Regions from separate parts of the Pseudomonas sp. ATCC 13867 genome, predicted to be linked through region 2. Evidence: riboswitches for the same ligand, from Rfam matches in the RefSeq annotation. Region 2 holds a riboswitch; each other region holds the start of a gene.
What was found. A riboswitch is a leader RNA that binds a small molecule or an ion and turns the genes downstream of it on or off. The one in region 2 is predicted to bind cobalamin.
Positions count from the first base shown of each region.

Region 1 (3,271 bases), 850 kb from region 2:
TTGGCTTCGATGGCCAGCGTGCGGCAACTCGGGTGCGCGCGCATCCACTCGATGCCGATGGAGCCACAGCCGGCGCCGACGTCCCAGAGCAACTCGCCCGGCGTTGGCGCCAGCCGCGCCAGGGTCACCGCGCGCACATCGCGCTTGGTCAGTTGGCCATCATGGCGGTAGGCCTCGTCCGGCAAGCCGATGGTCAGGGGCAGACGAACCGCGTCTGAGCCGGCTACGCATTGCACCGCGACGATATTCAGCGCAGCGGTCTCGCTCGGTGACCAGTCGCTGGCCAGCCCATCCATGCGCCGCTCCGACTCGCCCCCCAGGTGCTCCAGCACGCAGATGCGGCTAGGGCCGAAGCCGCGCTCGCGCAGCAGCGCGGCGATGGCGGCCGGACTCTCGCCGTCGTTGCTGAGGACCAGCAGTTTCGCGCCATGATGCAGCTGCGCGTTGAGCGCCGCCAGCGGACGTGCCAGCAGCGACAACAGCGTGCAGTCCTGCAACGCCCACCCCAACCGCGCGGCGGCCAGAGCGGCGGACGATGGTGCGGAAATGACCTGCATTTCCTCGGGCGGAATCTGACGGGAAAGGCTCGCGCCGACGCCGAACAGCATCGGGTCGCCACTGGCCAGCACACAGGTCGGCTCACCGCGCCGACGCAGTACCGGCTCCAGGCTGAACGGGCTCGGCCAGGCCTGACGGCTGGCGCGCAGGCAGTGCGGCAACAGCGCCAACTGGCGCGGCGCGCCGATCACCTCGCTGGCTGCGAGCAGCGCACGGCGTGCCGCCTTGCCGAGGCCGGCGTAACCGTCCTCGCCGATGCCGACGATGGTCAGCCAGGGCGTCATGGGGATTCCTCTGAAGGGATGCGATGATCGATCCGACGGGCAGGCTTGTTCCGCCCTCGGGCAAAGCAGGCATAATACCCGCATCGTCGGTGCTCGTAGGACGCTTCGCTGTTTGAAGGCGATGCATCCGAGAGCCGAAGAGGGAACACGGAAAAACCGTGGCTGCCCCCGCAACTGTAAGCAGCGAGTCCGCGCACTTCGACCACAGCGTCTGTTGTCGTCGATCTGGCCACTGGGCAACCGGGAAGGCCGTGCCGGATGAGGACCTGCCAGCCAGGAGACCTGCCGACGAAACCAGTCGCGCGTGCAGACATCGAGCGGGGTGTATCGGTGTCGTGAAGTCCCCTGTGGGGATTCGCAGGTCACCGCGACCCAGCCCTGGTGACCTCAGTGCAAGACTCCTCAGCTCTGCCCGTCCGTCCGCATGCCTGCCCTGGCCTGCTGCGCATCGTGGCCTCCCGCGATGGCGGCATCTGCCGCATCAAGCTGCCCTGTGGACAACTCGACGCCCAAGCCGCGCGCGCCATCGCCCTGGCTGCCGAACGCCATGCCGACGGCGTGCTGGAAGCGACCAACCGCGCCAACCTGCAGATTCGTGGCGTACATGCCGGTGCCGAGAATGCGCTGAGCCGTGATCTGCTGGCCGCGGGCCTCGGCCCGCGCGAGCTGGCGGCGGACGATGTGCGCAACCTGCTGGTCAGTCCGGCGCTCGGCCTGGATGCGGGCACGGCATTCGACGCCCAGCCGCTGGCGCGTCAGTTGCTCGATCTGCTGGAGCGCACCCCACGCTTCCACGGCCTCTCGCCCAAGTTCGGCGTGCAACTGGATGCCGGCGAGTCGCTGGCGATGCTGGAGCACCCCAACGATATCTGGCTGTCGGCGATGTCTGAGGATGCCGCGCCGCTGTTCGCCTTCGGCCTGGCCGGCTGTCCGCCGCAGCGCAAGACTGATCGTCCCGCCCTCGCCGCGGTGTCCGCCGAGCAGCTACCGCTGCTGGTGGAAACCCTGCTGCACCTGTTCCTCGATCTCGCCGGCGACGGCCAGACGCGCATGCGCCACCTGCGCGAGAAGCTCCGCGACGAAGCGCTGCTGGAGCGCCTGCAGCAACGCCTGCCGTTCCTCCTGCGACTCGGTCCACTTGTGGATAACTGGCGGCGTCCTGCGCCCCAGGCTTTCGGTTACCTGGGGATTCGTCCGCAGCGTCAGCCGGAACGCACCCTGGTCGGTGCGGGATTCGTCCTCGGTCGTCTCGACAGCTCGATACTGTTCGGCCTCGCCGATCTGACAGAGCGTTTCAGCGGCGGACAGCTGCGTCTGACGCCCTGGCAAAGCCTGATACTCCCCGACGTGGCCCCGGCCGATGCTCCCGTCGCACTCGGCGCACTGGCCAATCTCGGCCTGCTGATCGACGCCGCCCAGCCGCTGTCGCGCCTCATCGCCTGTAGCGGCGCCAGCGGTTGCGCGCGCGGGCTGGCCGACACCAAGGCCGATGCCCTGCGCCTGGCCGAACGCCTGCGCCACGCACCGCCGGCCGGCGTGCACCTGTGTGGCTGCCCGCGCTCCTGCGCCGCCGCCCACGTCGCCTCCTACACCCTGCTGGCCGTCGCCGACGACCGCTATGACCTGTTCCGTCGCGCCGATGGCGTGGCCGGCTTCGGCCAGCCGCTGGCGCGCAACCTTTCCCTCAAGGCTGCCGGCGACCTGCTGGCCGCACCCGGAGCCCCCACCGATGCTTGATTACATTCGCGACGGCCAGGCGATCTACCGCCAGTCCTTCGCCACCATCCGCGCCGAAGCCGAGCTCTCCGCCATCCCCGCCGACCTCGAGAAACTCGCCGTGCGGGTGATCCACGCCTGCGGCATGGTCGACGTCGTGCAGGACCTGCGCTTCTCCGCAGGCGCCGGTGCCATCGGCCGAGCGGCGCTGGCCGCTGGCGCGCCGATCCTCTGCGATGCGCGAATGGTCGCCGAGGGCATCACCCGCGCGCGCCTGCCGGCGCACAACGAGGTGATCTGCACCCTCAACGATCCGGACGTCCCGGCGCTCGCCCGCGAGCTGGGCAACACCCGTTCGGCCGCGGCGCTGGAGCACTGGCGCGAGCACCTGGAAGGCAGCGTGGTGGTGATAGGCAACGCGCCGACCGCGCTCTTCTACCTGCTGGAAATGCTCGATGCCGGCGCACCGAAACCGGCGCTGATCCTCGGCTTCCCGGTGGGCTTCGTCGGCGCCATGGAATCCAAGGACGCCCTCGCCGCCGACAGCCGTGGCGTGCCCTACGTGATCGTCCGCGGCCGCCGTGGCGGCAGCGCGATGGCGGCCGCCGCGGTGAACGCCCTGGCCACGGAGGTGGAGTGATGACCGGCCGCCTCATCGGCCTGGGCGTCGGCCCGGGCGACCCGGAACTGCTGACCCTCAAGGCCCTGCGCCT
Region 1 is NC_020829.1:656,506-659,776, reverse strand. Features, by position in the region: gene H681_RS03050 (bifunctional cobalt-precorrin-7 (C(5))-methyltransferase/cobalt-precorrin-6B (C(15))-methyltransferase) at 1-842, opposite strand, end outside; cobalamin riboswitch at 913-1,146, shown strand; gene cobG (precorrin-3B synthase) at 1,224-2,579, shown strand; gene H681_RS03040 (precorrin-8X methylmutase) at 2,572-3,198, shown strand; gene H681_RS03035 (precorrin-2 C(20)-methyltransferase) at 3,198-3,271, shown strand, end outside.
Region 1: another riboswitch for cobalamin. It lies ahead of cobG (precorrin-3B synthase); the one in region 2 lies ahead of H681_RS06895 (TonB-dependent receptor plug domain-containing protein).

Region 2 (3,271 bases):
GCGCGGCAAGACCGGCCCCCCAGAGGTTGTCGTCATAGCCCAGGCGCAGGCGGGCAAAGAAGTGCGGGATGTTGTTCACCGTCACGCCGTCGTGGCTGTCCACGAGATTGCGCGTGGCGTCGGCGGAGAGCTGCCAGTGCCGGCCGAACTGCCACTGGCCGTTGGCTTCCACGCCACGCACGGTGATCTCGCCATTGCCGTTCACCCATTGATCGCCGACGAGGGTGATGAGGTCGGTGATCTCGCGACGGAACAGGGTGACGCTGCCGCTCCACGGCTGGTCGAACAGCTCGCCGGTGTAGTCCAGGCCCAGTTCGGCGTTGCGGCTGCGCTCGGGCTTGAGGTCGCGATTGCCGACTTCGTCGCCTGGTTCGTTGACGAACAGTTGCTCGGCGGTAGGCAACTTGAAGGCGGTGCCCAACTGGCCGCGCAGTTTGAGCTGCTGCGTGAGGTCGTAGAGCGAGGTCAGCATCCACACCGTGGCGCCCTCACCGCCCGAGATTTCCTCGCGGCGCACGCCCAGGCTCGGGTGCCAGTCGGGCAGCGCCTCGATGTTCGGTCGCAGCTGGGCGTAGAGCGCGTGGGATTCGGCCTTGTCGTTGTCGATGATCAGCACATCGTCCTGGCCCTTGTACCACTGGTTGTCGTTGCCGAAGACCAGCTCGTGGCCACCGCCGAAGCGTGCCTTGCCTTCGAGCTGCGCGCCCCAGTCGGTGAAGCCCCAGTAGTCGTTGTGATTGAGCACCTGGGTAGCGCCGCCCTGCAGGTTGTAGACGCGGTCGTAGCGGGTGTCCCAATCGTTGAGGTGGGTCTTGGCGAACCAGCTGAAATCGTCGCCGACACTCTGCTGGAAGGTCGCCGTGGCGATCTGCTGCACGCGGTTGTTGCTGGTGTGGTGGTTGGAGGTCGGCCGGGCGAAGTCCAGTTCGGCATCGGCGTACTGGTAGAACAGCTCCAGGCGCGAAGCGTCGCCGATGGCCTGGATGGCCTTGGCGCCGAACACGTTGACGTCGTACGAGCGACGCTTGTCGCTGACCGTACTGGTCATGTCCTGGTCGCGGTACGGCTGGTAGCCGTCGGAGCGGTTGTGGCTGACGTAGGCCATCAGGCCAAGGTCGCCCAGGCCGTTGTGCACGATCTTCTCGGCGCGGGCATCACCGCTGCGCCCCTTGAAGGTGTCCAGGCCGAGGTTCACCTCGCCGGATGCCTCGCGACTGCGCGCGCTGCGGGTGACGATGTTGATCACCCCGGACACCGCCTGGGTGCCGAACAGCAGGCCCTGGCCGCCCTTGAGCACTTCGATGCGCTCCACCGCGGTGGTCGGCAGGGTGTCGAGGTAGATGCCGCCGTAGAGGCGGTTGTTCAGGCGCACACCGTCCAGCAGGATCAGCGTGTCGTCGTTGCGTCCGCCGAGCAGCGAGTAGGTGCCGTAGTCGAACGGGCCGTTCTTCGGCGCGACGAACAGGCCGGGCACGTACATCTGCAGCACGCGGGTGATGTCGGCGCTGGGGCCGGCGCGTTCGATCTGCTGGCGGTCGATGACCTCCAGCTTGCTGCCGTAGCGGGCCATGTCCGCCACGGTGGTGGACTCCACCGAAGGCGCGTTGACGACTTCGTCGGCCAGGTTCAGCGGCGCTGCCGACAGGTGCGGGCCGAGGACGCAGAGGGAGAAAACGGGAGTCCAGCGCAGGGCACGCCGGTTCGGATAGATAGGAAGTTGCAAGGTGATCGCCTCGAAATCGGGATTTCGCAGGCGGCGCAGCGACACCCGGAACGAGCGCGCCCCGGGAACCGGCTCACGCCCGCCCACCGCGGGTTTGCCAAACAGGTTCCAGGCCGGTCTCCGGGCTTGCGAGGATCATGAAACATCCGCCTTCCCATGCCTGAGCACAGTGGCCTTGTGGATGCTCCGCTCGCTTACCGTTGCGGGGGCAGCGCCGGACTGATCGCACGAGGGCGACGCACCGGCTTCCCGTTTCACCCCACGCACGGCGGCGGGGGGCACCTGAAACGGGGCGAATCTGAACATTCGGGGAACGAAAGCGTCAAGCACGGGGGTTGAACAGGATGTTGCGGGAGCGGCGCAAAAGCGCAGGATCAGTGCCAGGGATCGTAGGTACCGAAACTCCAGATGTGCCCTTCCGGATCACGGCAGGTGAAACCCTGGCCGCCGTAGTCCTCGTCCTTGATGTCGATGACGATCTGCGCGCCACCGTCCACTACCGCGCGATACAGCGCCTCGGCATCCCTCACCACCACATAGATGCTCTGGGTGCAGCCGCCAATCTCGTCGGGCTGGCGCATCAGCCGGCCGTACTCGTTGTCGTGCAGCGACCCGAGCATCACCAGCCCACTGCCATCGGCCAGCGCCAACTGCGCGTGGGCGATGCCGCCGTGGTCATCGGCGACCACCAGCTGCCGCTGGAAACCGAAGGTGGCGCACAGCCAGTCGATGGCCTGCGGCGCATCGCGGTAGCGCAGGCAGGGAATGACGCTGGGGCGGGCGATGGGAGCGGGCGTGGGCATGGCGATCTCCGGCGAAAAAGGGCGCGAGGTTCTGAGCATAGTCGCCCGCTTTGCGCTGCTCAGCGCTGCCCGGCGACCAACCGCAACACGGGGAGCGACACCGAAGCGCAAGTTCCTGCAAGACCGCTCCAGGGACCAGCAGTAGTTTGGACAGAACGATCCCAAGGAGAAAACCACCGTGACCCAACGCCAACCGATCAACCTGCAGGACAAGCTCGGCCGCATCACTGAGACCTGGCAGCCGCGAGTGATCGCCGAGATGAACGACTACCAGTTCAAGGTGGTGAAGCTGCACGGCGATTTCGTCTGGCACAGCCACGCCGACACCGACGAGACCTTCATCGTGCTCGACGGCGAGCTGCGCATCGACTTCCGCGACGGCCCGCTGACCCTGCGAGCCGGCGAACTCTACGTGGTGCCTCGCGGCGTCGAGCACAAGCCCTATGCCGAACACGAGGTGCAGGTGATGCTGATCGAACCGCGCGGCGTGCTGAACACCGGCGACCAGGGCGGCGAACGCACGGCGGAGAATGATCGCTGGATCTGACCGTCGATCACCTGCCCTGGCGACCGCCGATCAGCGGCCGCTCCCGCTTCGCTGGCTGCTGCTATGCCTGTCGGAAGAACGCCGCTCCCAGCCGGAGACTGTCACGCCTGGGATACACAGGCGCGGCTCTGGCGGCGTCGCCGGTTCGGGTCCGCGTCCAGCGAAGCCCGGAGCCGGGCCGGAGGTGCGACATGCTTT
Region 2 is NC_020829.1:1,505,378-1,508,648, reverse strand. Features, by position in the region: gene H681_RS06895 (TonB-dependent receptor plug domain-containing protein) at 1-1,723, opposite strand, end outside; cobalamin riboswitch at 1,818-2,024, opposite strand; gene H681_RS06890 (VOC family protein) at 2,098-2,526, opposite strand; gene H681_RS06885 (cupin domain-containing protein) at 2,705-3,073, shown strand; gene H681_RS06880 (DUF3303 domain-containing protein) at 3,265-3,271, shown strand, end outside.

Region 3 (3,271 bases), 2.5 Mb from region 2:
GGCACCGATGAACACGCGGCGCTGATCGCTACCCTGGGCAGCATTCTGGAGCTGGATGGGCGGCAGGAGCAGGCGTGGTTCGAAGGTCCGACGGGGCGTCGGCGAGTGCCTGCGTTGCGTGGGCTCAATGCCGCCCTGCTCGGCCTGCTGCGCGCCGCGCGCCGGGTTGCGCGGGAGGGACGGTTGCTCGACGCCGCCGTCGAGCTGGCCGTGCGCCCCTGGCGCGAGCAGGTGCGCAAGTGCCTGGAGAATGCGCAACAGCCCGACTTCACCGCCTGCCGGGAGCATCTGCTCGGTGCGCTGGAGAACGTCGTAGGTGCACAGGAGCGCGATTACCTGGAATCTCTGCTGGCGGTGCTGGATCGGGGCCGGCAATCCCGGCGCAGCCTGGAAGTACTGCTTTACGGTGAAGCGACACGCGAGGCGCCGGCGCTGATCGTCTGGCACCGGGACGTCGAGCGCGGGCTGCTGTTCGGCCTGCGCAGCGCCCTGGCATTTCTCTGCGTGGCGGGGTTCTGGGTGGTCAGTGCCTGGCCCAGCGGCCTGGGCGCGGTTTCCATCACCGGTGTGGTGCTGAGCCTGTTCGCCAGCCGTGACGAGCCAGCCGGCGCGGGCCTGAACTTCCTGCGCGGCATCCTCCTCTCGATTCCCGTGGCGGCGGTTGCCGTGCTGGTGATCCTGCCGCGATGCGAAGGATTCACGGCGCTCTACAGCGTACTCGGCATACCGCTGTTCATCGCGGCGCTGTGCACGACGCGGCCGGCCATCGCCGCAATGGCATCGGCCTTCTGCATCTTCTTCGTGAAGAACGTGGGGCCGAGCAACCAGATGGTCTACGACCTCGACCACTTCCTCAATTCGGCGTTGGCGACGGTGCTGGGCGTGGGGTTCGCGGTGCTGGTGTTCAACCTGGTGGAGCTGCGGCCGGGGCGCCGCCACTACCGGCGAGTGCTCGGCGCACTGCTGGCCGACCTGGCACGGCTGACTCGTGGCCCGCTGCCCAGGCTGGAGGCCTGGTTCGACGGGCGCAGCGCCGACCGCCTGCTGCGCCTGGTGCAATACCAGGACGGCCTGCCGCGGGAACGCCGCGCCCAATGGCGGGGAGGGCTGTTCGGCCTGGCGTTGGCGGACGAACTGCTGTTCCTGCGCGACAGCCTGGGCACGGCGCGGGGGCCGCTGCGGCGCGCGCGGGACTCTTATCTGGCGCGGTTGCGGCAGTTGCTGCTCGACGGCGGGCCGCGTAACGACCGGGAGCATGCGCTGGATGGAGTCGAGGAGGCGCTGTCGGCTGCGTTGCAGGGCAATCGCTGGCTGGAGGAAGGCCAGCGCCGCCGGGCACGGGCCGCCGTCGGCCAATTGCGCTCGATCTGGTTGCGCTGGTGCCGGGAGGCTGCGGCCGACGCACCGGTGCGCTTCGTCACCCTGGGAGCGACAGGCCGCCGCAATTGACCGTGGCTGGCGACAGCCACTAAGCTGCGCGCCTGCTTCAGGTGCCCCCGGTGCAAGTCGGGGGTGAAACAGGGAAGCCGGTGAAGTCCGACCTCGCGGTCCGACCAGTCCGGCGCTGCCCCCGCAACGGTAAGCGAGCATCGAACCGCATTCCGCCACTGTGCCATCGGCATGGGAAGGCGCGGTTTCAGGAGCCTGTCACGGCCCACTCGCAAGCCCGGAGACCGGCCTGCTGCATGTCATGGCATCGCGGTGGGCGCTGTCGAGCGTTCCGGCGGATCGACCGCCGGGGCGCTACCGTCCTCCGCCTGCCTTTTTCGGTCAGAGCCGCGCGGGTGAGAGCGGCGGAGTGAGTTCACGTGAAGCATTTCCTCTATTGGCCGACAGCCCTGGCGCTGGGCGGCTTCTCCTGCATCGGCCTGGCGGCGGACGAAGCGCCGCTGGTGCTCGACGATCAACTGGTGACCGCCACGCGCACCGAGCGCCGCGCCGAGCAGACGCTCGCTTCGGTCAGCGTGCTGGACCGCGCCGACATCGAGCGCAGCCAGGCGCAATCGGTGCCCGACCTGCTGCGGCGGCTGCCGGGGATTTCCCTGGCCAGCAACGGCGGCCCCGGCAAGGCCACCAGCCTCTACCTGCGCGGCAGCGAATCCGACCATGTGCTGGTGCTGATCGACGGCATCAAGGCCGGCTCGGTTTCGTCCGGCGGTGCGTCCTTGCAGGACTTGCCGGTGGCGCTGATCGAGCGCATCGAAGTGGTGCGCGGGCCGCGTTCCAGTCTGTACGGTTCCGAGGCCATCGGCGGGGTGATCCAGATCTTCACCCGACAGGCACTGGAGCCGGGCTTCAAGCCCTGGGTCTACGCCGGGGCGGGTAGCCAGAGCACCTACGAAGGCAGCGCCGGAGCCTCGGCCGGCAACGGTCGCGGCTGGTTCGCCCTCGGCGTATCGAGCCTGGATACCGCTGGCATCGACGCCAAGGCCAACGGTGCCAGCGGCCATGAGCCGGACCGCGACGGCTACCGCAACCTGTCCGGTTCGCTGCGTGCCGGCTACCGTTTCGACAACGGCCTGGAGCTGGACGGCAGCCTGCTGCAAACCGATTCGCACAACGACTTCGACACGGTGAACAGCCGCCGCACCCAGGGCTTCGATGCCTACAACGATGGCGTGCAGCGGGTGATCGGCGGCCGCGCGCGCTTCGCGCCGCTGGAGCCCTGGCGGGTGAGCCTGTCCGCCGGGCGCAGCGAGGACAAGTCCGATGCCTACCAGGACGGTGCCTTCTACTCGCGCTTCGACAGCCGTCGCGACACCGCGTCCTGGCAGAACGACCTGGACCTCGCGCCCGGCCACACCCTGACCCTGGGCTACGACTGGCAGCAGGATGAACTAAGCAGTTCCACCGACTATGCGTTGACCTCCCGCGACAACCGCGGCACCTTCGCCCAGTACCTGGGCAGCGCGGGGCGGCATGACTGGCAACTGAGCCTGCGCCACGACGACAACCAGCAGTTCGGCAGCCGCAACACCGGCAACCTCGCCTGGGGCTACGCGCTGACCGACGCCGTACGGGCCTTCGCCAGCTACGGTACGGCGTTCAAGGCGCCGACCTTCAACGAACTCTATTACCCTGGCTACGGCAACCCCGACCTGGATGCGGAAACCTCGCGCAGCGTCGAACTCGGCGTGGACGGTCGCCACGGCTGGGGCCACTGGGCGGTGAACCTGTACCGCACGGCGATCGACGACCTGATCGCCTACGACTCGGCATTGCGTGCGCCGGACAATATCGACCAGGCGCGCATCCGCGGTGTCGAACTGCA
Region 3 is NC_020829.1:4,049,896-4,053,166, reverse strand. Features, by position in the region: gene H681_RS18095 (FUSC family protein) at 1-1,449, shown strand, start outside; cobalamin riboswitch at 1,472-1,696, shown strand; gene btuB (TonB-dependent vitamin B12 receptor) at 1,809-3,271, shown strand, end outside.
Region 3: another riboswitch for cobalamin. It lies ahead of btuB (TonB-dependent vitamin B12 receptor); the one in region 2 lies ahead of H681_RS06895 (TonB-dependent receptor plug domain-containing protein).